Regions from separate parts of the Providencia zhijiangensis genome, predicted to be linked through region 3. Evidence: predicted binding sites of a transcription regulator. Region 3 holds the regulator's gene; each other region holds the start of a gene.
The links. Region 3 encodes CRP, which controls carbon source genes, mostly activating them, when cyclic AMP is high. Its sites were predicted from a motif close to ATGTGANNNNNNTCACAT; they were not measured.
Positions count from the first base shown of each region.

Region 1: a site for CRP is predicted at 4,952-4,969, ahead of QS795_RS02655 (NupC/NupG family nucleoside CNT transporter). Genes of this name have one in related genera too.
Region 2: a site for CRP is predicted at 1,655-1,672, ahead of udp (uridine phosphorylase). Genes of this name have one in related genera too.

Region 1 covers NZ_CP135990.1:598,680-609,151, reverse strand. Annotated here, with positions in the region: gene deoB (phosphopentomutase) at 1-760, opposite strand, end outside; gene deoA (thymidine phosphorylase) at 841-2,163, opposite strand; gene deoC (deoxyribose-phosphate aldolase) at 2,265-3,044, opposite strand; gene QS795_RS02655 (NupC/NupG family nucleoside CNT transporter) at 3,503-4,798, opposite strand; gene QS795_RS02650 (TatD family hydrolase) at 5,094-5,879, opposite strand; gene QS795_RS02645 (patatin-like phospholipase family protein) at 5,872-6,948, opposite strand; gene QS795_RS02640 (BON domain-containing protein) at 7,091-7,504, opposite strand; gene QS795_RS02635 (Hok/Gef family protein) at 7,772-7,915, opposite strand; gene prfC (peptide chain release factor 3) at 8,243-9,832, opposite strand; gene QS795_RS02625 (tartrate dehydrogenase) at 10,018-10,472, opposite strand, start outside.
Region 2 covers NZ_CP135990.1:543,588-554,059, reverse strand. Annotated here, with positions in the region: gene QS795_RS02410 (tyrosine-protein phosphatase) at 1-490, opposite strand, end outside; gene udp (uridine phosphorylase) at 773-1,528, opposite strand; gene QS795_RS02400 (GntP family permease) at 1,812-3,188, opposite strand; gene denD (D-erythronate dehydrogenase) at 3,200-4,159, opposite strand; gene QS795_RS02390 (DeoR/GlpR family DNA-binding transcription regulator) at 4,217-4,984, opposite strand; gene otnI (2-oxo-tetronate isomerase) at 4,994-5,773, opposite strand; gene otnC (3-oxo-tetronate 4-phosphate decarboxylase) at 5,784-6,425, opposite strand; gene otnK (3-oxo-tetronate kinase) at 6,418-7,695, opposite strand; gene ltnD (L-threonate dehydrogenase) at 7,692-8,600, opposite strand; gene QS795_RS02365 (YidB family protein) at 9,022-9,411, shown strand; gene metE (5-methyltetrahydropteroyltriglutamate--homocysteine S-methyltransferase) at 9,476-10,472, opposite strand, start outside.
Region 3 covers NZ_CP135990.1:303,879-314,350, forward strand. Annotated here, with positions in the region: gene QS795_RS01375 (aspartate aminotransferase family protein) at 1-973, shown strand, start outside; gene QS795_RS01380 (hypothetical protein) at 1,034-2,581, opposite strand; gene crp (cAMP-activated global transcriptional regulator CRP) at 2,793-3,425, opposite strand; gene QS795_RS01390 (OsmC family protein) at 3,749-4,153, shown strand; gene QS795_RS01395 (phosphoribulokinase) at 4,233-5,099, opposite strand; gene QS795_RS01400 (YheU family protein) at 5,148-5,366, opposite strand; gene QS795_RS01405 (hydrolase) at 5,363-6,346, opposite strand; gene QS795_RS01410 (LysE family translocator) at 6,460-7,065, shown strand; gene murP (PTS N-acetylmuramic acid transporter subunit IIBC) at 7,128-8,597, opposite strand; gene murQ (N-acetylmuramic acid 6-phosphate etherase) at 8,625-9,536, opposite strand; gene QS795_RS01425 (MurR/RpiR family transcriptional regulator) at 9,788-10,472, shown strand, end outside.

The DNA.
Region 1 (10,472 bases), 290 kb from region 3:
CTTCACCTTGTTTTTCTTCCACTAATTTTTGCAGTACGGTTGGCGCTGGTGGCTCAACCGCTAAGTCATGGCGGTTACCCGTACGCTCAAAGTTACCCGCTTTGTCGCCAACAAATGGACGCGCAATCACACGGCCGATGTTGTAACCGCCTTTGGTTAACTCTTCACGGGCAATTTCACACAGCTCATACAATTTGTCTAAGCCGTAAGTCTCTTCATGGCACGCGATTTGGAATACAGAGTCCGCAGAGGTGTAGAAAATTGGTTTGCCCGTTTTCATGTGCTCTTCACCCAGTTGGTCCAGAATGACCGTACCCGATGAATGGCAGTTACCTAAGTAACCCGGTAAGTTGGCTTTTTCTACCAGTGTATCCAGCAATTCTTGTGGGAAACTGTTTTCGTGTTTTTCGAAATAGCCCCAATCGAATAGAACAGGAACGCCCGCAATTTCCCAGTGACCAGACGGCGTGTCTTTACCTGAAGATAACTCGCTCGCGTAACCATATGCACCGATAATTTCTGCATTTGGATCCAGACCAGCAGGGAATTTTCCGCTTGATTCTTCTCCTGCTTTTCCTAAACCTAATTTTGTTAAGTTAGGCAGGTGTAATGGACCTTTACGGCCTTTGTCTGCTTCCCCACGAGCACAAGCGTCTGCGATATGACCCAGAGTGTTCGAACCTTCGTCGCCGAATTTGTGGGCATCACCTGCAGCGCCGATCCCGAAGGAATCCAGTACCATGATAAATGTGCGTTTCATATTTATTCTCCTGCGATACAGCTTATCTGTTCATCGCGTCATCTAACCCGCACCCTTCTGTGAAAAATGCGGATATCGGTTTATTCACTAATTTGACGATAGACCATTGGTGTCGCTTCTGGGGCTTTATCCCCAATAATCATAGCAGCGCGAACTTCTTTCGCCGCCTCTTCCCATGATTTTTCGCTATTGGCATGAATGATCGCAAGTGGAGTTTGGGTATCAACTTTGCTACCTAATGCTGCGATATCACTTAAACCAACACTGTAATCGATAGGATCAGTAGCTTTACGACGACCACCCCCTAACGTTACCACAGACATACCCAGTGCTCGTGTGTCCATTTGTGTGATAATGCCCGCTTGAGGTGCGTAAACGGCTTTGCTGAGGACGGCAGTTGGCAGATATTTGCTGTAATTTTCAACAAAATCTTTCGGCCCTTTTTGTGCAGCGACCATACGACCAAACACTTCAGCCGCTTTACCGTTATCCAGCACCGCTTGTAATTTCTGACGCGCATCGTCACGATCCGAAGCCAATTTACCTGAAACAAGCATTTCCACACACAGCGCCATGGTGACTTCGAACAAACGTGGGTTACGGTATTCGCCCGTCAGGAACTGTACAGCTTCACGAACTTCAACAGCATTACCTGCACTGGATGCCAGTACTTCGTTCATATCAGTTAACAGCGCGGTAGTATTGCAGCCTGCACCATTGGCAACTTGCACGATGGACTCAGCCAGTTGCTCTGATTTTTCGTAGGTTGGCATAAATGCGCCTGAACCCACTTTAACGTCCATCACTAACGCATCTAACCCTTCGGCTAATTTTTTACCTAAGATAGAAGCGGTGATAAGCGGAATAGAATCCACGGTTGCCGTGATATCACGAGTCGCATAGAAACGCTTGTCAGCCGGCGCTAGTGAGTTGGTTTGACCAATAATCGCCACGCCGACATTTTTGATAATGTCGCGGAAACGTTCATCATCAGGGAAAATATCAAACCCAGGGATAGCTTCGAGCTTATCAAGGGTTCCACCGGTGTGACCTAAGCCGCGACCGGAAATCATCGGAACATAACCACCACATGCAGCAACCATAGGCCCTAACATGAGTGAAGTCACATCCCCCACACCGCCTGTGGAGTGTTTATCCACGAGTGGACCATTAAGATTCAGTGATTTCCAATTTAATACGGTACCTGAATCACGCATCGCTAGCGTTAGTGCAACACGTTCAGGGGTTGTCATATCATTGAAATAGATGGTCATTGCTAAGGCTGCAATCTGACCTTCAGAAACCGTGTTATCACGCACACCATTGATGAAGAAACGGATTTCTTCTTCGCTTAATGGTTTGCCGTCACGTTTTTTACGAATAATTTCTTGAGCGAGAAACACAATAGGCTCCTTAATTCACATCGAATTCTTCGGCTAAATAGTCACGGCTGTTGCCCAAGTCAGATTGGGCAACAGTCTGATGTCACTAATAATTGCGATTATTAATAGCTGCTGGAGGATTTTTTAACGTCAAATCCCAGCGTATTTAATAAATTCGCTAATAAGCTAGATGCACCAAAACGGAAATGGCGAGCATCAGCCCAGTTATCGCCTAAGATTTTGCTTGCTAAGGCTAAATATTGTGCTGCTTCTTCAGCGGTACGAACGCCGCCAGCAGGTTTGAAACCAACACTTTTCGCAACGCCCATATCATGGATGACTTGCATCATGATTTCTGCGCTTTCTAAAGTGGCATTCACTGGCACTTTACCCGTGGATGTCTTAATAAAATCAGCACCTGCATTGATTGAGATTTCAGACGCTTTACGGATTAATGCGGCATCTTTTAGTTCGCCAGTTTCAATGATCACTTTCAGTAATACATTTGCAGCCGCGCAAGCATCTTTACATGCTTTCACTAAATCGAAACCGATTTTTTCATTACCCGCCATCAGTGCACGGTATGGGAATACAACGTCAACTTCATCCGCACCATAAGCAATGGCAGCTTTAGTTTCAGCTAAAGCAATCTCAATATCATCATTACCATGTGGGAAGTTGGTGACGGTCGCAATGCGGATATCTGGCGTTCCTTGGTCACGTAAGGTTTTACGTGCAATAGGAATAAAACGAGGATAAATACAGATAGCAGCGGTATGACCTGCTGGGCTTTTTGCCTGATGACATAAGGCGATCACTTTTGCGTCAGTGTCGTCGTCATTTAACGTGGTTAAATCCATCAGGGTCAGTGCGCGTTGCGCTGCTGCTTTTAAATCAGTCATATAACTCTCCAACGATGTTAATTCTTTCAGAACGATACGTTCTTTGTTGGCGAGCGGGCTTGTTCCATAAAGATGCTAGTTAGGTTTTCCAAACTCAGCAGCTGAGATCCATCTCACCGCACGATGCCCTAGAGCCAGTTGACTCTATGAACTATCAGTTCCGTGGCAACTTACTGTTACCTATTTGACCACGTAACTGGGGTATTTTATGCGCTACAAATCACATTTATCGACTGAACGTTACATTATTAAATATATATTCGTGAACGATATCACAATTCCACAAGCAATTGCTCACTCTTTATCAGCCATTATACAGGCTGCAACCTTCTCGTCTTAAATTGATTACGTTAAGAATAGTTGAAAAAGTAAAAGTTACGATAAAAACCAGAAAAAGAATATCGCAGAAGAAAATGACAGCGGAAAGACAAATCGCCTTTCCGCTGCAAACAGGGGGATTACATTGCGGTCATTGCGGCTAATGTTAAGAAGAAGCCAGCAATCGTTGCACTCATTAAGTTAGAGAGTGTACCTGCCATAACGGCTTTCATACCTAAACGAGCTACATCACTACGGCGATTTGGTGCCATTCCACCTAAGCCACCCAGCAAAATTGCCACAGAAGATAAGTTCGCGAAACCACACAGTGCGAAGGAAATAATCGCTTTAGTATGATCAGACAGAACTTGTTTGCCCGCCGCAATCACATCCGCATCTGCTTTCATATATTCACCGAAGTTCATGAAAGCAACGAATTCGTTCACAACCACTTTTTGCCCAATGAAAGAACCGGCAATTGTTGCTTCGCTCCACGGCACACCAATCAGGTATGCGATTGGGGCAAATACCCAACCTAGTAATAATTCAAGGGATAATTGCGGATAGTCAAACCAGCCACCCACACCACTTAAAATACCGTTAATTAACGCAATTAATGCGATGAATGCCAGTAACATTGCACCTACGTTCAGAGCCAGTTGCATACCGGATGCTGCGCCAGATGCGGCTGCATCGATAATGTTAGCTGGGCGATCTTCTTCTGCCACTAAATCTTTAGCATCCACATTATCTTTAGCAACTTCAGTTTCAGGAACCATTAGCTTAGCAAATAGTAATCCACCCGGCGCCGCCATGAAGGATGCCGCAATCAGATATTCCATTGGAACACCCATTTGCGCATAACCCGCTAATACTGAACCCGCTACAGACGCTAAACCACCACACATGATGGCAAACAGTTCAGAGTTAGTCATGGTAGAAATATAAGGGCGAACAACCAGAGGCGCTTCCGTTTGACCAACGAAAATGTTTGCGGTTGCAGACAGTGATTCGGTTCTTGAAGTTCCCAGTACTTTTTGCAGACCACCACCTAGAATTTTGATGACCAGTTGCATGATGCCGAGGTAATACAGGACGGCAATCAGAGATGAGAAGAAGACGATGATAGGTAATACACGGAAAGCAAAGATAAAACCGCCGCCGCCAAATAATTCAAACATTTTATCGGAAACTAGACCACCGAAGATGAAGCTCATCCCGTCTTGACCGTAACCGATAACTTTAGAAACGCCGTCAGACATGCCTTGTAAAACGCTACGTCCCGCAGGGGAGTAAAGAACGAATGCGCCGATAGCGACTTGGATTAAAAAAGCACCGCCGACTGTACGAAGTCTAATTGCGCGACGATTGCTGGAGAAGAGAACGGCTATCGCAATAAGCACCGCCATCCCAACAATACTCAAAATGAGTTGCATGGAAGTATCCCTGTTCACTTAATTCTAGGTTAATGTATAAAGAAACTCGCAAGATTCCACGAATCTTAGTTCGATGATTATAACCAGTCATCATTAATAACCCCCAACATTCATCACAAATCCAAAGTGCAATAAGTAACATAAATTCAAATATTGTGACGAAAATCACAATAGAGGATCGGTTTCGTCTGGAAAGGCACTAATGCGATAGTCGAAGAGATAAAAAGCTGAATGGATTTACTCGGATAAATACATAAAATACTTAAGAAATAATTATTAATCGGCTAATTATAATCTAAATTAGATTAAATAACGTCCGGCTATTGTTGTAAAGTTGTTGTGCTATTTCATCCGGAGATTCGTGGCGCAGCTCACACAAAGACTGAAATACCCACTGAATACGCTCTGGTCGATTAGGTTCACCTTGAAAACCGGATACAGGCATATCCGGTGCATCTGTTTCAAACACAAGACAACTTAGCGGGAGTTGAGCCATCACTTGGCGAGTTTTATTCGCGCGCTCATAAGTAATTGTCCCTCCGACGCCAATGTAATACCCCAGTTTCACAAAACTTTCGGCTTGAGAAAGGCTGCCAGCAAAACCATGCACTACACCACGTGCAGGGACTTCGTAGCGACGTAACATCGCAACCAATTGGTCATGAGTTTTTCGTGAATGCAAAATAACGGGTAAGTCAAACTGCTTAGCTAACTTCAACTGGCGCTGAAGCAATATTTGTTGCCTTTCAAATTGAGGATCTTCCATATAGAGATCAAGCCCAATCTCCCCTACCGCCACGCATTTCTGGCTTTTTCGCATCAGAAAATCCGTCAATTTTTCAAAATGTGATTCTTGAAACTGGCTTAAATATAGAGGGTGAAATCCCATTGCTGCGTGGAGTTGAGAATACTCATGGGCTAAATTCCAGATGCGCTGAAAGTTATCCTGACTCACCGCAGGAATAATAATATCCGTAATTCCACCTTGCTTCGCGGTTTCTAGGCTTTCTGTAAGTGCCTCACTGAACGGGGGAAAATCAAAATGACAGTGAGTATCGATAAATTGAATATTATCACTCATGAGCAGGATTGCCTTGCAGGGCGCTAGCACTTGCTGCCTCGGCCGTCTTTCCTGCTAATAAAGACTCTCGCAAATCTTCCCTATGCATCAATTCTAATGAATTGGTGTTCTTAGAAAATCGACTGAAATCAGCATCATTACTCGCAAACTGTTGAGCTAATGCCGCAATAAAGTAACGCCCACAGCGTCGTCCGACATGGTAATCTTGATTTAAGGCACTAATTTTACTGCCTAAAGCACTGCTTTTCAGTGGTGTCGGTGGGTATATTTCAAAAATCTGCACGCCATCGGGTGGATTTTCGATGAATTCCTGCGTTTTTCGATAACTCTTCAAGTGAACTTTTAGCATGGCTGCCATGCGTTGCAGCGCCGAATTATCACCTTCAAGCCAGCGGGTCATGCGTTTTACCCATTCAGGCGTAAAGTACATTTGAGAAGGTACAGTGCGGATCACAACAATTGTATCCGCTCCGCGCCGATAAGCTTCCTCAACAGGAATCGCGGCGCTTATCCCTCCATCGTGGTATCGCACACCGCTATATTCTACGCCAGTTCGATAGAATCCTGGAATGGCGCTGGAAGCACGAATGATATCCAACCAAGAATCCGCATCTGGATGCAAAAATGCAGCGGAAAAATCATCGCTACGACTGGCTCCCATATAGAATTCACGGCCAGAATCTAACAATTCAAGCCCTGCATCCATATTAAGTGGAAACTCTTTCGCCGTCGTGTCAATCAACCAATCAAGGTCAATTAAGTTTCCTCCACGAATAAATCTTAGCGGGTTAAAAAAATTAAGATTCGTGGTATAGCGAGTAATCACTCGGCGGGCATATCCGGCTTGACCACAAATATAAGCAGATAAATTTTGGGCGCCCGCAGACGTCCCTATCATCAAATCAAAAGGGTTAAAGTTTTCTATCAGAAATTCATCCAATACACCGGCCGTAAAAATACCACGCTGACCGCCACCTTCGCAGATAAGGGCAGTTTTTCTTCCGTTAATTTCATCAGAAAACGCGAGTGGCTCAATCGTGCCTAAAGTGACTGGAACATGCTTTCCCATAGTAACCCTTTCTCTATATTGACGTGTTTCTAAACAATCTCACAATAAATCAGATTAAAACAAATGATTCTCATTAAACTGTTTTTCTCAGGAAGAGCAAATAGCAAAATGAGCTTTCGGCTGAAAGCTCATTTAAAAGAAATTATTTGTTCGTCAGAACTAAACCATTCTGTACTGATTTTACCCCTTTCGCGGTCGATGCAATCTGCACAACTTGATTTATCTGCTCGCTAGATTTGAGAAAACCAGAGAGGTAAACCACACCTTGAACGGTTTTTACTGACACGCTATTACTTGGGAGCCCACTGGTACCTAAGAGTTTGCTTTTAATATCCGCAGTAATGGAAGAATCATCGATATAGGTATCGGTACTTTTCACACCACTTGAGATGGCATTACCTGTATCTTTGCCTGCTATTTCAACAGTTTTAGCTGCGCTGTCCCAAGTTTCTGAAGCTTGTTTTTTCAAGGCGCTATCAGATGATGAACTACAAGCAAAAAGTGCCCAGCTCAACCCAATGACACCTAAAGAACGTAAAACGGCGATCTTTTTCATTGGAACCTTCCTCTTGGTATGATTAATAAACTAACAATGTCATAGCCTAAGTAAAAAGTAGATAAAAATAAAGTCAAATAACTCATCTTCAAGAGTATGACTCAAGGTAATTTTCACTTTTGAGATAAATAATCTTAATTGGATGATTTAAATAAGAAATTAAGAAATAACTGTCTAATATCTCTCAATGAGAAAAACAGAAAAAGGGTGCCTGTATCATCTAACCCACAATCAGAGAGAAATGTGGGGGATCGCTCCCCCACCAGACTACTCAACGCATAACAGAGTAGCTTGAACCATTGTGTTTCCACTCACCACGTTAACCGAACAGAGTCGGTCTCGCAGCAGCAGTGAAAGACACAACACCGTGGCGCACACGGTCATTAGCCCGATCAGAGCAAACTTGGTCATTCCTCTTGACTCCTGTACAAAAAGGAGACAGAATCCAATTGTTGGGTTGGAGACTGCCTCGAGTTACTGTTAATGGAACTCGGGGCTTTCGTCTTTTTGGTCTCACAACTTATTGTTCACTTAAACCAATTGTTTATTTAAACCAATAATTTGCTTGAACCAAAATGATCCAAGCACCCACCGCCATCATAGCAGCATGCTCATCGCGAAAAAATATCGATTCAATTAGTTATTACATTGAAAATATTGATAATTAATAGGATAAATAACAAAAATGGCCAACTCAGTTGACCATTTCGATATATATATACTAATTAGGGATAATAATTAGTGTTCACGCGTTTTGCGGAATCTCACTTCAGGATAACGTTCGCTGGTTAAATTCAAATTAACCATTGTCGGCGCAATGTAAGATAAATTGTCACCGCCATCTAAGGCTAAGTTCTGCTCATTTTTGCGCTTAAACTCTTCGAATTTCTTCACATCATCGCATTCAACCCAGCGAGCGGTAGAAACGTTAACCGCTTCATAAATCGCTTCAACGTTATATTCGCTCTTCAAGCGAGAAACCACCACATCGAACTGAAGCACCCCTACCGCACCCACAATCAAGTCATTATTGATTAATGGACGGAAGACCTGCACAGCCCCCTCTTCAGATAACTGTACCAAGCCTTTCAGTAGCTGCTTTTGCTTCAGAGGATCACGCAGACGAATACGACGGAATAATTCAGGCGCAAAGTTCGGGATCCCGGTAAATTTCAGCTCTTCACCTTGGGTGAAAGTATCCCCAATCTGGATAGTCCCGTGGTTGTGTAAGCCGATGATGTCCCCTGCATAAGCATTCTCAACTTGAGAACGGTCACCCGCCATAAAGGTCAGTGCATCAGAAATCACCACGTCTTTCTTAATACGAACTTGACGCAGTTTCATCCCTTTTTCATAGGTACCCGAGACGATACGCATAAAGGCAACACGGTCACGGTGTTTAGGGTCCATATTCGCCTGAATTTTGAAGACAAAACCGGTAAATTTCTCTTCTGTGGCTTCCACTTCACGCACATCGGTTTTGCGTGCTTGCGGTGCAGGCGCCCACTCAACGAGACCATCAAGCATATGATCCACACCGAAGTTACCTAAGGCGGTACCAAAGAATACAGGGGTCAGCTCACCCGCTAAAAATGCATCGTGGTCAAATTCATGGGAAGCCCCTTGAACTAACTCCAGCTCTTCGCGAAGCTGAGAAGCTAATTCATCACCAACAGCCGCGTCTAATTCAGGGTTATTTAACCCTTTAACGATGCGGACTTCTTGAATTGTATGACCTTGACCTGTTTGATACAAAATGGTTTCGTCACGCAGTAAGTGGTAAACACCTTTGAATAACTTACCGCAGCCAATTGGCCATGTGATTGGGCAACAAGCAATTTTCAGCTCATTTTCCACTTCATCTAACAGCTCCATTGGGTCGCGAATATCACGGTCCAATTTGTTCATAAAGGTCAGAATTGGCGTATCGCGCAGGCGAGTAACTTCCATCAGCTTACGGGTACGATCTTCAACCCCTTTACCGGAGTCGATAACCATTAAGCAGCAGTCAACGGCGGTTAATGTACGATAAGTATCTTCCGAGAAGTCTTCGTGTCCTGGGGTATCTAACAGGTTCACTAAGCAATCATTATAGGGAAATTGCATCACAGAGGTGGTGATTGAGATACCACGCTGCTTTTCCATTTCCATCCAGTCTGATTTGGCATGCTGGTTAGAACCGCGACCTTTTACCGTTCCCGCACGTTGAATTGCGTGTCCGAAAAGTAATACTTTTTCAGTGATCGTGGTTTTACCGGCATCGGGGTGAGAAATGATAGCAAACGTTCTACGGGTGCTAACTTCATGGAGAAAATTCTGATCTGTCATTTAACCGTTCTTTTCGTCTATATCCAGATTTGTATGGGCATCAGGAAGAGGCTCGAGGTGGCTCTAAGCGCAGCAAATCCGTATTGTTAATCGTAATTGGCGGTTATTTTCGCAGATCTTGGGGTTATAAACAATCAGAGCCTGAAATGTTAGGCGCTCCACCCACAGGATGGAGCCCAATAAACTTACACCGACGCAGCCACTAATTGAGCAATTTCCAGCCCCAATTCTTGTGTGCTGGCGTTTCCGCCCATATCGCGAGTCAAGTGACGACGTTCTCGAATCGCCGTTTCAACCGCTGACATAATCGTATCGTGCATTTCTTGGCAACCGAGATGCTGCATCATCATCGCTGCCGCCCAGATAGTCCCAATTGGGTTGGCAATATTTTTCCCAGCAATATCTGGTGCGGAACCATGCACAGGTTCAAACATCGATGGGAACTGTTTTTCAGGGTTGATATTCGCGGACGGTGCAATTGCAATCGTCCCCGTACATGCGGGCCCAAGATCTGACAAAATATCCCCAAATAAGTTTGATCCCACAATCACATCATAAAATTCCGGCATTCTCACTAAGTTAGCCGCAAAAATATCAATGTGGAATTGGTCAACTTTCACATCTGGATACTGTTTTGCCA
Region 2 (10,472 bases), 240 kb from region 3:
CCGAGCCAACTCCTGTGCGGTCTTTACCCACAGCACAGTGTTGCACAAGCCCACCTTTTTCTGGCTGCTTCAACATGTTCACTAATTGGTGATAAGCGGCATTATTCAACGGAAGCAACTCATAGAGGCGAAACATAAAAGCTTGAGGATCAAACTGTTCTAGTACTTCTGGGGTGAGTTTATCAAGATTCGCACTCACTTCTTTTGCCAGCGGGTTCGCAGGGGCATGTACATAATGAGCGCCACGCCACACCACATCTGGTTTATCCAAAATTTCAGCTTCATCGCGATAATCGATGATTTGGAAAAGGTTTTGTGACTGTAAGACTTTTTCATCATCTTGGGTTAATCGGTCGAGCGCCCCAGAACGAAATAAAACACCGGGCTTTATTTTTCCGCCATTGGAAAGCTTTTTTCCCCCTAAATCACGAAAGTTAATTCCACCTGTTAAAGGCAGTACAGAGGGGTGAAGGTAAGGTTTGGTTGACATACATTTTCCCTTTTTAGCTCTGTCATTGCTCAAACTAAAAATAAACGAAATCATCAATTACTTGTAATTTGAGTAACTTAAGAGGCTTCTATTAATTGTTTTAAATGACAATAACAGATTCATCGATGAAGGGAATAAGAAAAACGCGAGAAAATAAATTTTGCGCTGATCAATTAGAGATACAAGAATATTTAAGATACATGGGTAGCACGATGATAACTGAACCCGTTTACCGCAAATCCACAACCGAGTGAAGTCAGTAAACGGGTCAGCTAATTAGGATTACAGCAGGCGACGAGCAGCTTCGACAACGATGCTCAGAACATTGCCTTCTGTTTTTTTCAGAAGCGCTTCATTTGGAATTTCTTGCTGAGTACGGTTTACGATAACCCCAGCGACCATACCTGCACGCAGGCCTTGGCTTGCACACATGGTTAACAGCGTTGCAGATTCCATTTCATAGTTCATCACGCCCATGTCTTGCCACTCTTTCATTGAGCCTCTGAAATGGCGCATTACGCGACCTGTGTAGGTGTCGTAACGTTCTTGACCTGGGTAGAAGGTATCGGAAGATGCGGTAATACCGACGTGTACGGTTGCACCCGCTTCTGTTGCCGCAGCATACAGCGCATTAGTACACGTGAAGTCAGCGACGGCTGGGAATTCCAGTGGTGCAAAGTGCTGGCTTGCGCCATCTAAACGAACGGCACCCGTGGTGACAAGCACATCACCCACATTGATGTTTTCTTGGATTGCACCTGTTGTACCAATACGTAAGAAAGTACGGATACCTAACTGAGCCAGTTCTTCAACTGCGATAGAAGTTGATGGTCCACCGATACCCGTTGAGCAGACAATCACAGCTTTGCCATCGAGCTCGCCACGCCATGATGTGAATTCGCGTAATGAAGCCAAATGTACAGGGTTGTCCATCAGACGTGCAATTTTTTCAACACGGTTAGGATCCCCAGGAACAATAGCAACAGTTGCACCCTGTAAGTCACTCTTTTTTAAACCTAAGTGGAAAACGTCAGACATATCAAACTCCTTTACACAATGGCATCATTGAATTAGTACGTTATTGTCAATATAGCGCTTAGCTTTGATTAATTTAGTGACCAATATCTACTTTAATAGAAACGGATACACTTGAATTTCATTAAAACGAGATCATGATCACAAATAAATCATCTTAAGATGAATGTGAATAATGAGATACACCCAGTATAGATGAATGTTTGTGATTATCGAAAGAAAGCGCCCGAATGGGCGCTTTAGATAGGCAGAATATAGAAAATACTACAATATCAACATGCTAGATTTATAGCACGACATCAAGGATCAAGACCCCAACCAACCCGATAGCCCAAGCTATTGTTGTTGGAATAGACCAAACAATCATTTGTTGTTTAACGTCTTTGATCCCCATCATTCTGTTCACCACCCAGTAAAGGCTGTCGTTGAAATAACCGAAGAACAGAGACCCCATTGTTGCTGCCTGAGCTGCAACCAATAAGTTGATATCAGGAATTTGGCTAATGATTGGCGCAGAAATCGATGCTGCGGTAATCATTGCTACCGTTCCAGACCCCTGAATTAAACGCACTAATGTCGCGATAATAAACGGGATTAATACGGGCGTAATCGGTAAATTCGCGACATGCTCCGCAAGAATGGTTCCCGTCCCGCTGTCACGCAATACTGCACCTAATGCTCCACCAGCACCTGTCACAAGCAGGATGATACCCGCCGCTTGTAAACCCTCTTCCATACGGTCGATAACTTCTTCTTTCGATGCTTTTGGCATTAACGTATAGACCGAAATCAGGACACTAATAGATAAGGCGATAATCGGTGCTCCCAAGAATTGGAATGATTGGAAGTACCAATTATCATCCATACCTTGGAATGCGGCTGTTTTCAGTAATAATCCGTTGATAGCATTAATGAAGATCAACAGAATTGGCGTGATAATTGGTAACAATGATAAGAATAAGCTCGGTAATGGTTTGTTGGCTTTTTCTTCCATGTAACGCGCATGTACTTCTTTTAAATCTTCGCTGCCCGTCTCATCTGGCATGAATTCAGGGTATTTAGTTCCCAGCCACTTGGCGTAGAACACAATCCCGATAACGCACGGCACTGCCAGCGTCATACCCGCTAAAATCATGGCACCAACATCAACCCCGAAGATCCCTGCAACACCGAGAGGGCCCGGAGTTGGCGGTACAGTATGGTGGGTAACAACTAATCCCCCCGCCAATGCGACACCAAGGGTTAAAATACTGCGTTTTCCATTCTTCGCTAACGCTTTTGCCAGCGGATACAAAATAACGAATGCAGAGTCGACAAAGATAGGAATACTGACAATATAACCGGTAATTGCCAGCGCCCACTCTTCGCGTTTTTTACCTAACCATTTGATAAAGCTATAGGCTATCTGCTCAGCAGCACCGGACACTTCCAGCACCCTTCCCATCATTACCCCGAGACCGATAACAATACCAATGCTACCGAGGGTCGAACCAAAGCCCTTTGTAATAACGGTGACGGTTTCCGCTGCAGTTAATCCCCCTGATAACCCTGCGATTGCAGCCGCAATCAACATCGCTAACAAGGCGTGAACCCGCGTTCGCAATACTAAAAAGATAAGGACAAATATGGCCACCGCGAGGCCAATAATAGGAATATAGGACATTATTTAATCTCCTATTTCGCACAGCCATGGTGCTTAATGAAGGAACGGATCGCATCGCTAAATGACCCATCAGCTTTAAAGCCTAAATCCAGTGCACGGCGAATATCGAATTTACCCGGCCAGCTTGCCACAATACGGTTGATGGATTCATCCGGTTCAAAGCGAATTAAATCAACTGCTTGTTGACCAGCGACATCACGCAGGGCATCAATCATCTCTTGTACTGTCACGGTGATCCCTGGCAGGTTCACTGTGCGTGAAAGACCAAATTTCTCTGCAGGAATCGAAACCGCATGGATGAAGTTGTTGATTACCGTTTCTGGGCTAGATAACCATAGCGCCAACTCTGGAGACACTGGGCAAACACTCTCAATCCCATTTAGTGGCTCGCGGATAATACCGCTAGCAAAAGAAGATGCCGCTTTATTCGGGACTCCCGGGCGAATACTAATGGTAGGTAAGCGCATCACGCGTCCATCCACATAGCCTTTACGGGAATAGTCGTTCACCATCAATTCACACATGGCTTTTTGAGCGCCATAAGAAGACTGAGGGTTCACAACACACAGGTCGGTGATCACATCCGGTAATTCACCGCCAAAAACCGCAAGGGAGCTGGTGAATAAAAACTTGATGGCAGGGTTTTTAGCGCGAGCGACTTCAAGCAATTGGCGAGTCGCATCGAAGTTCACTTTCATGCCTAAGTTAAAGTCACTTTCAGCATGGCTACTGACGATCGCCGCAAGGTGGAATACCACGTCAGTTTGCGCGTCAATCAGCTTATCTGCTGCTTCTGGCTGGGTTAAATCTAATGCAACGCAACTCACGCGAGAGTCTTCAATAGGCGATGTAGGGCATTGAATATCCGCTAAAACGAGCTGGTCAAATTTTAATCCTTGGTTGTTTTTAAGCAAAGCAGCGGCTAGCTGCTGGCCCAGAAAGCCTGCGCCACCAGTAATAATAACTTTCATTGTCATTCTCCTTGCTATAACCCTGTCGGGCTATGCATCAGTAGGTAAGATGTTTTTTTATGTATTTATTAAATGAAGTTTTATGTTTTTTTCGAGTATCCGTTGCACCACATCAGACGGTAAATGTTGGTCACAAATGATGTCGTGCAATTGATCTAATGGGCAGACACGGAACATACCGTATTTACCGAATTTACTGCTGTCTGAAACCAGTACACACCGACGAGCAACATCCAATAAAGTTTGTTTTATTTGGACCTTTTCCTCATGAGGAGTGGAAACCCCATGTTGCAGATCCCATGAGCTGGTACTAATAAACGCGATGTCTACATTCAGTGTCTGCAACATAGCGGCCGCCGTATTGCCAACACAGGAGTGATTGCGTTTATCAACCTGCCCGCCTGTGTGATACAAGTTCAGTTGTGATTTATTCATCAAGTACTGCATGATGGAAAAATCATTGGTCACGATAGTGAGATTAAAACGCTCACCCAATACACGGGCAATTTCAAAGGTGGTGGTGCCTGCATCGAGGTAAACCACCTGACCATCTTCAACCAGTGAGCTGGCAAATTGACCGATTTCGCGTTTCGTTTGATGATGAAGTCTTGCCTTTTCACTCCACGGAAGCTCTTGGCGTAACGCATCATTTAACCGAACACCACCGCTAATTCCGACAACCTTCCCTTCCTCTTCCAACATGCGAATATCACGTCGAACCGTCATATGAGAGACATTCATTAAACCAACCAAGTCATTGATAGACACAGTTTGGTGCTCATAGACATAGCGATAAATAAAATCACGACGTTCGGAAGGGATCATTCGGTTCTCCTAGGAATTAGCTTGCTTTAGCCAGCCTAAACCGTCTTCGGTGCGTCCTGCTGGGTGGTATTCACATCCCAGCCAGCCTTCATATCCCATTTCATCGAGTTGATTAAAAATCCATGGGTAATTAACTTCACCGCTATCAGGTTCATGGCGAAAAGGTACTGATGCTATCTGAATATGACTAAATTTACCCCAAAGACGCTCAATTGTTTTCAATAAGTCACCTTCCATAATCTGGCAGTGATATAAATCCAATTGAATAAACACGTTTTCGCGATTGATTTCAGGTAACAGCGCTTCAGCCTGCTTTTGGGTCGTTAAGAAATACCCTGGCATATCGCGGGTATTAATCGGCTCGATAAGCACACGAATGCCGTGCTCAGCCATCACGTCCGCAGCATGCTGTATATTCTTAATAAAACACGTTTTTTGCTCTTCAGGCGTGAATTTATCATCCACTTTTCCTGCCATAGCATGCACTTGCTTGCAGCCTAATGCTAAAGCGTATTTCAGGGCGGTTTGTACACCTTGAGCGAACTCGGCTTCACGGCCGGGAATCGACGCCATTCCACGCTCGCCAGCGCCCCAATTTCCCGCAGGCATATTGAATAGAGCTTGAGTAAGTTGATGTTTTTTCAATTCACCCGCAATAACATCCGCATCTTCTTCATAAGGGAAAAGATACTCAACGCCCTTAAACCCAGCTTGAGCGGCACGTTCAAAGCGTTGAATAAACGGAACTTCGTTAAACATCATACTGAGATTTGCTGCAAATTTAGCCATGTCTATCGCCTCATTTCTGTGGATAACGGCTTTCGAGCTCATGAACCTGCTCTTGCGTTAACGTGGTGAAGCCGTGTGGGCGCAATGTAATGTATAGACGTGCGGTATCTTCTAATTCTTCCGCATTGAAAAACGCCTGTCTTAACGTTTTTCCGCCAACAACGGGGCCGTGGTTAGAGAGTAAAATCGCATTATGATTTGGCGCTAATTTTGCGATTTCTTCACCAATACGGTCATCACCCGGTGGTAAATATTCAATCAACGGTAATTTGCCCACACGCATCACGTAATAAGGCGTGATCGGCGGTAAGCAGTTTGCGGTATCTAAATTCGGTAAACAGGACAGTGCCGTTAGCCAAGGTGAATGTAGATGAACCACCGCTTGGCAATCTGAACGCTGCAAATACATTGCCATATGCATGGAAACTTCTTTTGTTGGCTTGTCACCATCAATCCAGTTACCTTGCGCGTCTAGTTTGCTCAGGCGCTCAGGATCTAAATCGCCAAAGCTTGAGTTAGTCGGGGTGACAATAATGCAGCCATCCGGCAGGCGGGCGCTGATATTGCCTGCACCACCGCTGCTGTAGCCGCGATTAAACATCGACTTCGCCCAATCCACTAACTCTTGGCGTAGCGCCTTTTCATTACTCATTAACCATCTCCTGTGCTAACTGGAAGAAATTCTCTTGACCAAAATTGCCTGATTTCAGTGCTAACCAGTTACCGCTCGCTAAGTCTTGTACCCAAGGCACACCCGGCGCGATAGGTGAGCCAATACTTAATTGTTCAGTTCCAAGGCTTTGCACCACTTTTCCAGAGGTTTCTCCGCCCGCGATAATAAAAGTGTTATAACCTTGCTGCTGAAGTAACGTCACTACCTGCCCAAACACATTTTCTACCGCGGTACTCGATAATGCAGCGCCGTATTTTTCCTGCGTTTGCTTCAATAACTCTGGCGGTTGGGTGGCATATAACAAAGGCGCTAACCCTGTGATTTTCTGATCTTTAACCCATTGCGCTAATACAGTTGCATAGTCTGGATTATTGATGCATTCACCCACATCTAGCGCTTTGCTAGGCGCGACTTGCTGATAGTTTTGCACTTGCTTGTTGGTCATTAGCGAGCAGCTTCCCGATAAAATGACCGTTTTTCTCTCTTTCCCCGTCGGCTTAGTGCCGCGGCTTTCCCCTTGCCCCCAGGCCACTTGGCTATCAATATTCGCAAGGGCAGCCCCTAATCCTGACCCGCCCGTTAATAAAGGCAGTGATTGCGAAGCCTGAGCAATAGGCAGTAAATCATCCATCGTGAAACTATCCACAACCGCATAACTAATGCCCTGCTGGCGTAGCTGTTCTAACTGTTCAGTGATAGCGGCACTGCCTTTTTGCACGGTCGCTAGGTTAATCAGCCCCGCTTTACCTGCGGACTGTTTTTCCATGACGCGCATCAGGTTGGCATCGGTCATTGGAGTGACTGGGTGATGCTGCATTCCACTTTCATTGAGCAATTGACCGTTAACAAACAGGTGCCCATGTACCACGGTTCGACCGTTAACAGGCAATGCAGGGCACACTAATGATAATGACGTACCCAGTTGCTTCATCAGCGCATCAGTCACTGGGCCAATGTTGCCTTTCTCGGTTGAATCAAATGTGGAGCAATATTTAAAGAAAATTTGCTGGCACTGCGCCGATTCCTTCAGCCAGCGGCAGGCATTAACCGAGGCACTAATGGCTTCATCCACAGGGCAAGAACGACTTTTCAAGCTCACCACAATGGCATCCACATCTTGAGGGATTGGCGTATTTTCATTCGGCTCATTCAGTAGCTGCACCACTTTCCAGCCGTTTTGTACCATAAAGCCTGCAATATCTGTCGCGCCGGTAAAATCATCAGCAATCACGCCTAATTTCACTGTCATGCCTTTTTCTCCGGTAAAGTAATTCCCTTAAAGGTTTTGATAACGGCACTATCATCCTGTAAGCCAAAACCTTCATTACTGGCTGAGATAAACATTTGATGCGCTGTTGCCGCCAGAGGTAACGGGAAATTCAGCGCTTTTCCGGTTTGCATCACCAAACCGAGATCTTTCACAAAAATATCGACTGACGATTTAGGGGTATAGTCTCCGTCAAGTACATGCTGCATGCGGTTCTCAAACATCCATGAGTTACCAGCCGCATGGGTGACGATGTCATACATCACATCTAAATCGATGCCCGCTTTTGCCGCCAGCGCCATACTTTCCGCAGCAACCGCAATATGCACCCCCGCCAGTAGCTGGTGGATAGTTTTCACGGTTGAGCCAAGGCCGATTTCATCCCCCACACGATAAAGGCGCTCTGAAATTGCCTCAAATACCGTCGCAAGCTGAGTGAATAGCTCGGGGGAACCCGATGCCATGACGGTCAGTTTGCCTTCTGCCGCTTTAATCGCGCCGCCAGATATCGGCGCATCGACTAATAGAAGCTGGTATTCGGCAAGGCGCTGAGCTATCTGTTTTGTCTGCTCCGCCGCCAGTGTGCTGTGCAATACAATAATCGTATTTGGACGAAGCTGCTCTACCAGTGGTTTCTCACCACCAAACAAAATCGCCTCAACCTGCTGGCCATTGACGACGACCATAAGTAGCGCATCTAGCTGTTGCGCATACTGCGCGGCATCTTGCCCTGTGGCTTGTGCCCCATATTCGAGTAGCGTCTCACACGCTTGTGGATTTAAATCAAACCCATAGGTTGGGATCTTATTTCTTATTAGTGATTGCGCGATCCCCATTCCCATCGAACCCAGACCAATAACGCCAACATGGTTAACGGTATTTTTCATCTAGCCCCCTGATGTTGTCAGTTCCAACAAATGATAAATTCTGGTGAATACGGTTAGTTTTGGTAAATACTGTGAATTCTGGTGAATGTTGTGAATTTTCACATAACCAAATTCACAAACACATGACTATCATCACACTAAAGATAATATAAACTTTAAACAATTATTTATTATCTCATTGATATTTAAGTGTTTTTATATTTAACAATCTGATACTACCCTTCACAAGAAAGTGTGACAAAAACTGTGAGTAATTTGGTTACTTTTTAATCTATTGGTTTTTATACCGATTAAATTCCCTCTTTGTCTCTGATTTTCATTGACCTGTTGAGTAAATTCCCCAAAATAGCCGCCTATTATTTTTTGTAAAATGTTCCATACTTGGTATTGAACGCATCAATTACGTTATCGAGGAGTCAAAATGGGTCTGTTTGATCAAGTGTTAAGCATGGTTGCAGGTGATAAAATGCAACAGTTTCAATCTGTTATTGATTGGGTTGAAAAGCAAGGCGGGCTCTCCGGTGTCGTCGATAAATTTAACACTGAAGGCTTAGGCGGGATTGTTTCATCATGGATTGCTGAAGGTGAAAATTTGCCAGTTAATGCTAGCCAGCTAATGCAAGTTTTCGGTGATTCAGGGATCCAAGAGCTCGCTCAACGCGTTGGTTTAGATCCACAACAAGCAACAGATATGGTCGCGAAATATTTACCGACTATCGTGGATAGCGCGAGCCCGAATGGTGTGCTGCCAGAAAATATCGATTTAGCGTCAATTGGCATGAACTTACTGAAACAAAAACTGTTCGGTTAAGCCCAGTCTTTGGCACAAATAAAAGCCCACTTTAAAGTGGGCTTTTTACTAAACTAACTTGTTACTAGTTTTGATACTCATTTCGCAGTTTTTTCGCCGCTTCCACCATGTTAGCCAGAGCTTGGCGAGTCTCCGCCCATCCCCGAGTTTTTAAACCGCAGTCTGGGTTCACCCATAAACGCTCCACGGGAACTCGCTGTGCAGCCTTACGTAATAGCGCCACAATCCACTCTACATTTGGGACGTTAGGCGAGTGAATATCATAAACCCCCGGACCAATTTCATTTGGGTAATCAAAATCTTCGAATGCATCTAATAAATCCATATCCGAGCGCGAGGTTTCAATGGTGATCACATCAGCATCCAGCGCAGCAATCGAATCCATGATGTCATTGAACTCGCAATAACACATATGGGTGTGAATCTGTGTCTCATCATCGGCGATAGCGGCACTTAATTTAAAGGCATCTACCGCCCAAGTCAGATAGTCATTCCATTCATCGCGACGCAGCGGCAGCCCTTCACGTAATGCAGGCTCATCAATCTGAATGATGCCAATACCCGCTTTTTGTAAATCATCCACTTCGTCACGCAATGCCAGCGCAATTTGCTTGGCTATTGTTTCACGACTGACATCTTCCCGAGGGAATGACCAGCACAGGATTGTTACCGGGCCTGTCAGCATTCCTTTCACCGGTTTATCCGTCAACGACTGCGCATACTTGGCCCACTCCACGGTAATGGCTTCTGGGCGGCTAATATCACCGATGATCACCGGTGGCTTCACGCAGCGAGAACCGTAACTCTGTACCCAACCATTTTGCGTAAAGACATAGCCATCAAAGTGTTCACCGAAATATTCCACCATGTCATTTCGCTCAGCTTCACCATGCACGAGGACGTCAATATCCAGTAGCTCCTGCTCCTTGATCGCTTGTTTGATGTGCTCACTGATACTGGTACGGTAATTCAGTTGATCCACATTGCCTTTTTTGAAATCAAGACGCAAAGAACGAATTTCACTGGTTTGTGGGAAAGAGCCAATCGTCGTGGTTGGCCAC
Region 3 (10,472 bases):
CAATGAACAGGCGTTAACACTGGCCCAAAAATTAACGAAAGCAACGTTTGCGGATCGTGCATTCTTTGTGAACTCAGGGTCTGAAGCGAATGAAGCCGCATTCAAGCTAGCGCGTCGTTATGCCATCACCAAGTATAGCCCGTATAAAACGAAGATCATTGCATTCAAGCAAGCATTCCACGGCAGAACATTATTTACTGTCTCAGTTGGCGGACAAGCGAAATATGCCGATGGATTCGGCCCAAAACCTGCGGATATTATTCATGTGCCTTTTAATGACCTTGATGCCGTTAAAGCCGTGATCGATGAAAATACCTGTGCAGTGGTTTTGGAGCCAGTTCAAGGGGAAGGCGGGGTAACCCCAGCAACATCAGAATTTCTGCAAGGAGTTCGTAAACTTTGCGATGAAAATAATGCATTACTTATTTTTGATGAAGTGCAAAGTGGAATGGGGCGTACGGGGAAATTGTTCTCTTATATGCACTACGATGTCACTCCCGATATTTTAACCACTGCAAAAGCGCTCGGAGGCGGTTTCCCTATCAGTGCGATGATCACAACTGCTGAAATTGCGAAAACAATGGAGGTAGGATCTCACGGAACCACCTACGGGGGCAATCCATTGGCATGTGCGGTAGGCAATGCTGCTTTCGATATTATCAATACCGATGAAGTCCTTGATGGTGTTGCTAAACGTCGTGAGTTATTTGTCGCTCATTTAAACAAGCTCAATGACCAATATGGAATTTTCGCTGAAATTCGCGGAATGGGCTTATTAATCGGTGCAGAGCTGAATGGCAAATTGCTGAATCGCTCAAAAGATATTCTACAAGCTTGTGCTGCAGAAGGGCTGATGATGCTTAATGCGGGCACGAATGTATTACGCTTTACTCCATCGCTGATTATTTCTGAAAATGAAATTAATAGCGGGATGGCGAAATTGGAAACTGCAATTAGCAAACTGCTGGTTTAATTGTCTTTTTATAGTGACAGAGGCAAATTTGCCTCTGTCACTGAACTATTATTCAAGTTGTTACTTGTTATTAAGCTTAGCTAATTTTGTTTTAATCTGCGCAGAATGTACTTCTTCTTTGGATATTTGCTCGCTTAGACTATTTAGACTATTTAGACTATGAAGGGTTTCTTGCGTTTTTTTCAACAGCGCATCTAATTTTCTAGTATCGGGTTTTCCTTGATTTGATGCTATTTCTGGTGAGTTTCCATTTAGTGGAAACTGATATTTTTTACTATTATGTTTAGCTCTTAGCATTGATGTTTTAGTTTGGTATATTTCCCCATTAAATTGATATGTTCTCACGGTTGGTTTTACTTTTATATTTCTTCTAGGTAATACTTTATCATTTTTATTATGCGTGGCATGGTTCGAGTTATTATCTTTCAGTTTAGTGGAGCCTGTTTCTATTTTTTTCTGTGCTTTTGTGTTTTCTGATAAATATCCAGAGTCACTAGAATTATTTGAATAATGGCTTGATGAGTTAGAATTTAAGCTTTCATTGCTAGAATATAGCTGATTTTCTATCTTGTTCAGTGAATCCATATTTTCTAAGTGCCGATTTATTGACTTCATGTCAGTCTCATCGACAAGTAATTTATCGAGCTGACGAGTTGATGGAATTGCTAAGCTAACAAGACGGTCGGTGATTCTTTTTTGTAAACTATCTTGAATATGATTGGTATCATCATTCCACTCTAATTCCTCATTGAACTCAAATTCGGTATCACTGCTCTTTGCTTTATTCTCATCTTTTATTTTCGAAATAGAAGCTTTCTGTATCATACTTGATTCAGCTTCTTTTCTTATTCTCTCTTCACCTGCTTTTATTTCATTCTCTTTGTCTGTCTCTATTTTTTTTAGCTGTTCAGCTAATTTAGCTTGTGATGATTTTAGAGTGCTAAGGTTGTTCTCAATCTTCTGAGTCGATGCAGTGTTCTGATAAGTGATTACTTCACTTGATCTTGTTTTTTCATGTTTTATTGGGATCTCAATTCCCTTTTTAAAAGTAACACAAAATTTTTCATTCTTATTTTTATTAAATATACTTTTTAAATAACGAATACCTTTTTCATGAGTCGATTTTATTTCTAAAATCAAATTTGAGAATCGGTTTGATGAACGTTTTAAATTAAATTCTTTAAAAACGTTAGTTTCTGTAGCACTTGTTTTATCAATTAGCATTAGTTCAGTATCCTGTTTTTCATTAATAATTGGCTCATTTTTTATTGAGACGGAATGGTTGAAAATACGTGGGGATTTAAGAATTAAAAAATGGCCATTAGCTTCAATAGCCTCATGGTATTTATAGGGAAGTGTTATTTTCTCTACTGGAGGCGAGTATTTAATTAGATTAATTTCTTTTTGTTCACTTGGCTCAAAATGACAAGTCAATACGGCGAAATGCTTTTTTTGATAATGTAAATTAGATAGGTGATTATTATCGGGTATGCATGAACCAATATTAATGGCTTTTTTTATTTGATTAGATAATGATGAAGTGGTTATGGTTTTATTATCATTGATATTAATGATACTTTCGCTTCTTGGATTGATATTTTTAATCATCGTGTTGTCAACTCTTAATAATGGTTTAGTTACCACTATATTAGTTTGACAATTAACTATAATTATATAAAGAAACGATACTCATCAATGAGAGTATATAGATGAGAGGGGGAAATAAAGGATCCTAAGTAAGAAAAATAGCTTTGTACGTAAAGTATAAAGCTATTTCAATATCGAAGCCTCACCAAGAAGGGTGAGGCTGAAAGGTGAATCAGCGAGTGCCGTAAACAACAATCGTTTTGCCGTGTGCGGAGATTAAGTTTTGATCTTCCAGCATCTTTAAAATACGACCGACAGTTTCGCGAGAACAACCTACGATTTGACCGATTTCCTGACGAGTAATTTTGATTTGCATACCGTCTGGGTGAGTCATTGCATCAGGTTGTTTAGCTAAATTCAATAATGTTTGAGCAATACGACCAGTAACATCTAAGAATGCAAGGTTACCCACTTTTTCGGACGTGGTTTGCAAACGACTTGCCATTTGCGCGGAAAGGCGCATCAGGATATCTGGATTGACTTGAATCAGCTGACGGAATTTTTTGTAAGAAATTTCCGCGACTTCGCAAGCAACTTTCGCGCGAACCCACGCAGTACGTTCTTGCCCTTCTTCAAATAACCCAAGTTCGCCAATGAAATCTCCCTGATTTAAATAAGAGAGAATCATTTCCTTGCCTTCTTCATCTTTGATTAAAACAGCCACTGAGCCTTTAACAATGTAGTAAAGGGTTTCTGCTTTTTCACCCTGATGGATCAGAGTGCTCTTGGATGGATACTTATGAATATGGCAGTGTGACAAAAACCATTCAAGAGTAGGGTCTGTTTGTGGCTTGCCGAGAACCATTAGCGTTATCCTCTGTATGTTATTGCAACCTTTCGAAAAGTAGGGAAAGGCTGACTTTAAAGTGTCAAGCTTAGCATATTAAGTCACATTGATGCCTATTATTAATATCGCCCTAGGCCAATGCAAATTAATATCAATTGTATAATATAATCAATTAAATCGTTGAGTATTGATCTTAATCCTATCAACTAACCATTGTTTGTATCATATCCAATGTAGAAAGTCTCCCCTGTATCGCTTCAGCCTAATAATGCTGATATAACATTGTCTAGATATATGGAACAATGTGACGATAAATATCACTATTTTCGAGAGGAATAAAAATGGAAGCACGCGTAAAGTGGGTTGAAGGGCTCTCTTTTTTAGGTGAGTCGGCATCGGGTCATCAAGTTATGATGGATGGCAATGCTGGAGATAAAGCACCGAGTCCGATGGAAATGGTTCTAATGGCAGCAGGCGGATGCAGTGCGATTGATGTGGTTTCTATTCTGCAAAAAGGTCGTCAGGATATTGTTGATTGTGAAGTAAAATTAACTTCGCAGCGTCGTGAAGAAGCTCCGCGCTATTTTACGGACATCAACCTGCACTTTATTGTGACGGGACGTGAATTAACGGACAAAGTGGTGGAGCGTGCGGTTCAACTTTCTGCAGAAAAATATTGTTCCGTTGCTATCATGTTAGAGAAAACGGTTAACGTGACTCATAGCTTCGAAATTAAAACGCTGTAATTGTTTTCTTGCTATTAAGATGCTTATCGATAATTAAGATAAGCATCTTGTTATTTATCTCTTTAATGAGAATCTCAAACTACCCATTTCGCTGTTTCATTAATTTTTCCACTAATGGCATCATAATAAGTTCCATCGCGAGTCCTAATTTCCCACCGGGTACCACAATGGTATTCATCGCTGAAATAAACGAGCCATTTAACATGGATAATAAATAAGGGAAATCGATCTGCTCTAATCCTCTAAAGCGAATAACGATAAAACTTTCGTCCTGTGAAGGTATTGCTTTGGCAGAGAAAGGGTTAGAGGTGTCAACGGTAGGAACTCGTTGGAAGTTAATATGGGTACGAGAAAACTGCGGCGTAATATAGTTAATATAATCCCCCATCGAACGTACAACGGAATCCATCACCGCTTCACGGGAATGTCCTCGCTCGGTGGTATCGCGGATGAGTTTTTGGATCCATTCAAGGTTAACAATTGGCACTACACCCACAAGCAAATCAACATGTTGTGCAACATCGTGCTCTGGGGTAACTACTCCGCCATGTAATCCTTCATAAAACAGCACATCGGTATTGGCTGGTAGCGATTCCCACGGGGTAAACGTGCCAGGTTGCAGGCCATAGGGCACCGCTTCATCGTAAGTATGTAAATATTTTCGAGATTGACCGCTGCCAGTTTTAGCATAGTCAATTAGCGTCTGTTCAAGTAGAGAAAAATCGTTGGCCTCAGGGCCGAAATAGCTGATATGGCGCCCTTGCTCGCGGGCTTTACGAATAGCCATATCCATTTCAGGGCGGGTATAACGATGAAAACTATCCCCCTCAAGGGTGGCTGGGCGGATATTTAATTGATGGAAAATTTTACGAAAAGCTTGGCTCGTTGAGGTTGTTCCTGCGCCACTCGAACCCGTCACTGCAATAATCGGATGCTTCTTCGACATAGTGGACTCCCTGTTTTACGCCATGACCACTATTTTTGAGAAACAGCGCTACGGGCGAAACTGGTTATTAGGCATGAAATTTACCGATTCATGTAACTCAGACCAGACTAGCACAATTTCGCCAGAAACTAACTGCCGTTTCACATCATTCACTTTGTCCTGCAAGCTTTTTTCGTGAACGCCGTAATCGGTTCCTTCGCGTAAAACATAACTCTCGATAAGGTTTTCGAGCGTTTCAGGAGCGAGGTCTTTCCACGGAATAATCATGATTTTTGCTCATTCAAATACGCTGTTAGCCACAGAGGAATACGAGTTTCTAACCACATTTGTGGCTTTCTAAAACTACCGCCGACAAAGCCGACGTGTCCACCATGTTCCGTCATTTGGTATTCAATATTTTCGGGTAAATGACTTAAATCAGGCACGACTTCGGGCGCCATAAACGGGTCGTCTTTTGCGTGAATAATCAGGGTTGGCTTAGTAATCTGAGATAACTTAGGTAGCGCGCTGCATTTTTGATAATAATCCGCAGCATCATCAAAACCATGAATACGTGCGGTGATCACATCATCAAATTCACGAATGCGTTTTAACTGTTTAAGCTGCAACAAATTAAGAGGAAGTGAACCGGGATAGCGCACCAGTTTGCGGGTAGCGTTACGTTTCAATCCATTTAATAGGTAACGTTGATAGAGCTGAGAAATTCCTTTCTCCATTTTCATGGAGCAGGCTTCAAGCATTAATGGGGCCGAGACAACGACGCCGGCATCTAATTCAGCATTCTCACCATTTTCAGCTAAATAACAGGCGAGCATATTACCGCCAAGGGAATAGCCTACCGCGGCGGTGGGGGCATCACCCCATGTCTGTTTTAGCCAATGTAAAAAATAGCGCGCATCGCTGGTTTCACCAGAATGGTAAATACGTTTTTGACGGTTAGGTTCACCGCTGCATCCTCTAAAATGCATGATCACGCCGAGCCACCCTTGCTTTTGGGCACTTTCTAACATCCCGTGGGCATAGGGGCTTTTAAAATTTCCTTCCAACCCATGAAAAATCACTAAACGAGGCTTTTTTCTCGCTTGTTCTGGGTTTTCACTCCAAGCAAGATCGATAAAATCACCATCAGGCAATTCTAATCGCTGCCATGTTGGGATAATTTTCGGGGTACGACGAAAGATCCTTGGCAATAAGGTTTGGAGGTGTGGGTTCTTTGCCCAACTCATTGGGTGGAAATTTTCTGACATGGCCTTATTTTTTATTTAGTGGGACGCTTGTGAGTCACATAACATACTGTTATTTTTCTGTGATGCAAGTAAACAAATCTAGAAACAAATTTAGGTTGAGGAACATAGTATAAATGACTCTGGGGCTAATTTTTTCGCTTTTTACGTTTTTATTCATTGCAGCAGTCACGCCCGGCCCTAATAACATGTTGTTGACCTCTTGTGCCGCTAACTACGGCTTTCGTCGCAGTATCGGATTATTATTAGGAATAATGCTGGGCATGCAGTCAATTTTATATTTGTCTGCATTCGGTGTTGCCGCGCTATTACTATTATATCCTGCAATTTATATTGTGCTGAAAATCATTGGTAGCGTTTATTTATTATGGCTAGCATGGAAAACCGCTACCGCCAGCTACGAGCCACTCAAAACAGACAGCAAAGCCTCTAAAAGCGTCACTTGGTTTCAAGGTGGATTATTGCAGTTCTTAAACCCAAAAGCATGGATGATGGGGCTCGGCGCAGTAGGGAGTTTTAGTCTTCCAGGCGAGTTATTTACTCAGTCCATCATTGTGATGAGCATCGCTTTTGTGATTGTGAATTTTGTCGCGGGCTTGATTTGGATGGGTTTTGGTTCTTTGATTGGGGTTTTCTTACGTAGTCGTCGTGCATGGTTTATTTTCAACCTTGTGATGGGGATACTGACCGCCGCGTGTGTGCCGCTAATTTGGTTGGAGTGAGTTTTTCACGCAGAAAAAAGGCACCTAAGGTGCCTTTTTTGCTTTTCAATCCACGTTATTCTCTAGTCTAAATCGACATTTTTACTACCGAACAGATAGGTGAAAATAAACCCGCACAGATAAGAGACTAAGACACCGCCGGCATACACCGCCATTGCAGGAAGCACGCCTTGGTCTGACGTCATCAACGGAATCGCGATTAACCCTGAAGGACCGAATACGGTATTTAACCCAACAGGTAGACCCATCCACGCGACCGCTCCGATAAAGAAACCACCGGCCGCGCCACCTAAACAGGCGGTTACAAACGGCTTCACTCGTGGTAACGTCACCCCGTAAATCAATGGTTCACCAATACCTAAGAAGCCGGGGAAGAGTGCACCGCCAATTTGACTGCGGGTAACAGAGCCTTTCTTCGCCTTCACATACAGTGCCAGTGCCGCACCCACTTGACCCGCACCTGCCATCGCTAAGATTGGGAATAACGAGTTAAACCCTTGCGCTTCAACTAACGCGACATACACTGGAATAAAGCCTTGGTGGACACCGAACATTACCGCAATCAGGAACAGACCCGCTAAGACGGCTGTGCCGATAGGGTTTCCGTTTAAGTGCATGAATAGCCAAGACATTCCTTCGAATAACCAGACGCCAATAGGCATGATGAAGACAAAGGTCGCAGCGCCGACGATTAACAGCGTAATCGTTGAGGTTAAAATAATATCCAAACTGGCCGGAATGATTTTGCGCACTTGTTTTTCAACCCAAGCACCAAAAATACAGGCAATTAGGATCCCGATAATGTTGCCTCTCGGGTCGATATACCAACCAAAGAAGTCTGTCATACCAGAATAGAAGCCTTTAGTGGCCGCCGGGTCGTAACCTAAAATAAACAGCGCAGCGATAATGGCACCGTTAACGCCACTTCCCCCAAACGCTTTTTGGGCGTTATAACCAATCAACAATCCCATAAAGGTGAATAACCCTTTACCGAATACACTCATATACGCAATTAAGCTTTTGAGGTGGGCAAGCTGGGTTGAATCCGCAGGGAATAAATTTTGGTTCGCTGATAATAATGTGAGTAATGACGCCAAGCCCATTAAGAGACCCGCGCCGATAAAGCCCGGAATTAATGGGGTAAAAATAGTCGCAAATTTAGATAAAAAGCGATGAACGGCGCTGGTTTGTTTTTTCTTCAGCTGCTGTTTATTGGCTGAAGCAATCTCTTTCAGATCTTGGGTCGCGGTAGAGTCATGAGTTTCATCCACTTCGCCATTTTCTAGCATTTGCTTCATTAAATCCGCGGCGGCTTGGGCTTTTCCAGGGCCCAAAACAATTTGCAGTTGGTCGTCACTTTCTAGTACGCCCAGTACCCCGGGGATTTTTTTGATTTCGGTTTTATCGATAAACTGGTCATCATGTAAGGTGAGTCGTAAACGCGTCATGCAGTTACCGCACTGCTTGATATTGCGACCACCACCCACGTGTTGCAGGATCTGCTGTATCATTTCATTTGTTATTTTAGCCATACTGTTTCTCTCATTGAGATCCGCCAATTAGGCGGATTTTGCGATGTTGAGGGCAGTGCGAATAAAGCCATGATTTTTAGCGAGTAATTGACGAGCTTCATCCGCATTTAAGCCAGATAAAATCATCAAAATCGCGGTCTTACAGTGTCTATCACATTGTTGTAATGCAGATTCTGCACTTTGGCGGTCGCATTCGGTTGCTTCCATCACAATCTTAGTCTGGCGCTCAATGAGCTTAGCGTTAGTCGCTTCCACATCGACCATTAAATTGCCAAAGACTTTACCGATGCGGATCATCGCCCCTGTGGTGATCATATTTAAAATCAGTTTTTGTGCGGTTCCCGCTTTCATGCGCGAAGAGCCAGTGACAACTTCAGCACCCACAATCGGAGTGATGGCAATGTCAGCGGCTTGGGAGACAGGGCTATCAGGGTTACAGCTAATTGAGGCAACGGTTGCACCTAAGGAGCGTGCATATTTCATGGCACCCAGAACATAAGGCGTGCGGCCACTGGCGGCGATCCCAACTAAAATATCTTTTTGATTAAAATCGATGTTCTTTAAGTCTTGCTCCCCTAACTCGGGTTTATCTTCCGCATTTTCAACCGCACGGAAGATGGCTTGGTGACCACCAGCAATCAGCCCAATAACTTGTTCATGAGGGGTTCCATAGGTAGGTGGGCACTCACTGGCATCGAGGATCCCTAAACGTCCCGAAGTACCCGCACCGGAATAAATCAGACGTCCACCTTGTTGGAAAGCTGCCGCAACTTTATCGACCAATTCTGCAATTTGCGGTAAGGTTTTTTCGACAGCCAAAGGGACTTTTTTATCTTCATTGTTGATTACTTGAAGCATTTCAATGGTAGATAATTGGTCAATGTGGGTACTGGCTTCGTTACGGCTTTCCGTGACCATCTTGCTTAAATCAATCGACATAGTAATAACTCCTTAAACGTATCATGAGGGGTATGCTATGGAATTATTTATTCCTTTGATGTGATAATCATCACGGTACTATCTATTCTCCCTTGTCAATATAAGCGAATAAATTTGGTTATTTATTGCCCTGTAAGTTAATAGTAATTTGAATTTAAATAATTAATTACCAAGCATTGAGTTTTTATTAAAGGAATAATTTATTTGTAAATTTATTCTGTCGATGAAGGTTTATCTTCTTGAGGGCTACTATGACGTTACTCGATACCATCACGTACCTATTACCGAGATTAGCGGAAAATCAACGTAAAATTGCACAATTTATCTTGGAAAGTCCGGAAAACGTGCTGAAACTATCATCTTCACAGTTAGCGGAGCAGTTGGGGATCAGCCAATCCGCTATAGTGAAGTTTAGTCAAAAGCTAGGTGTAAAGGGGTACCCCGCGCTGAAATTGGCGCTAAGTGAAATCATTGGTCGCCAACAGCAAGAGTTGGGGGAGCCTCACCGTGCGTTGCATAACCGTATTACGCAAACGGATAGCTTGATGGTGGTCGCGCAGAAGCTGGCATTAGAGAAAAATTATTCCATCACAGAAACCACAAAACGTCTTGATTTCAAACAGTTTGAAAAAATTATTGAGCGTATAGACCATGCGCAGCGTGTGCAAATTGTCGGCATTGGCGGTTCAGGACTCACCGCGAAAGATTTAAGCTATAAGCTTCAGAAAATCGGTATTACTACGCTCGTGGAACCTGATCATCACGTTCAAATTGCGGCAGCATTAACCTTGACGCCGAAAGATGTGCAAATCGTCATTTCCTTCTCTGGCAAGCGTAAAGATATGCTCACCGCCGCCAATATAGGGCATCAAAATGGTGCTTGCGTTATCGCTATCACGCGCTCGAAAGAGTCTCCACTCGCTCAAATGTCTGATT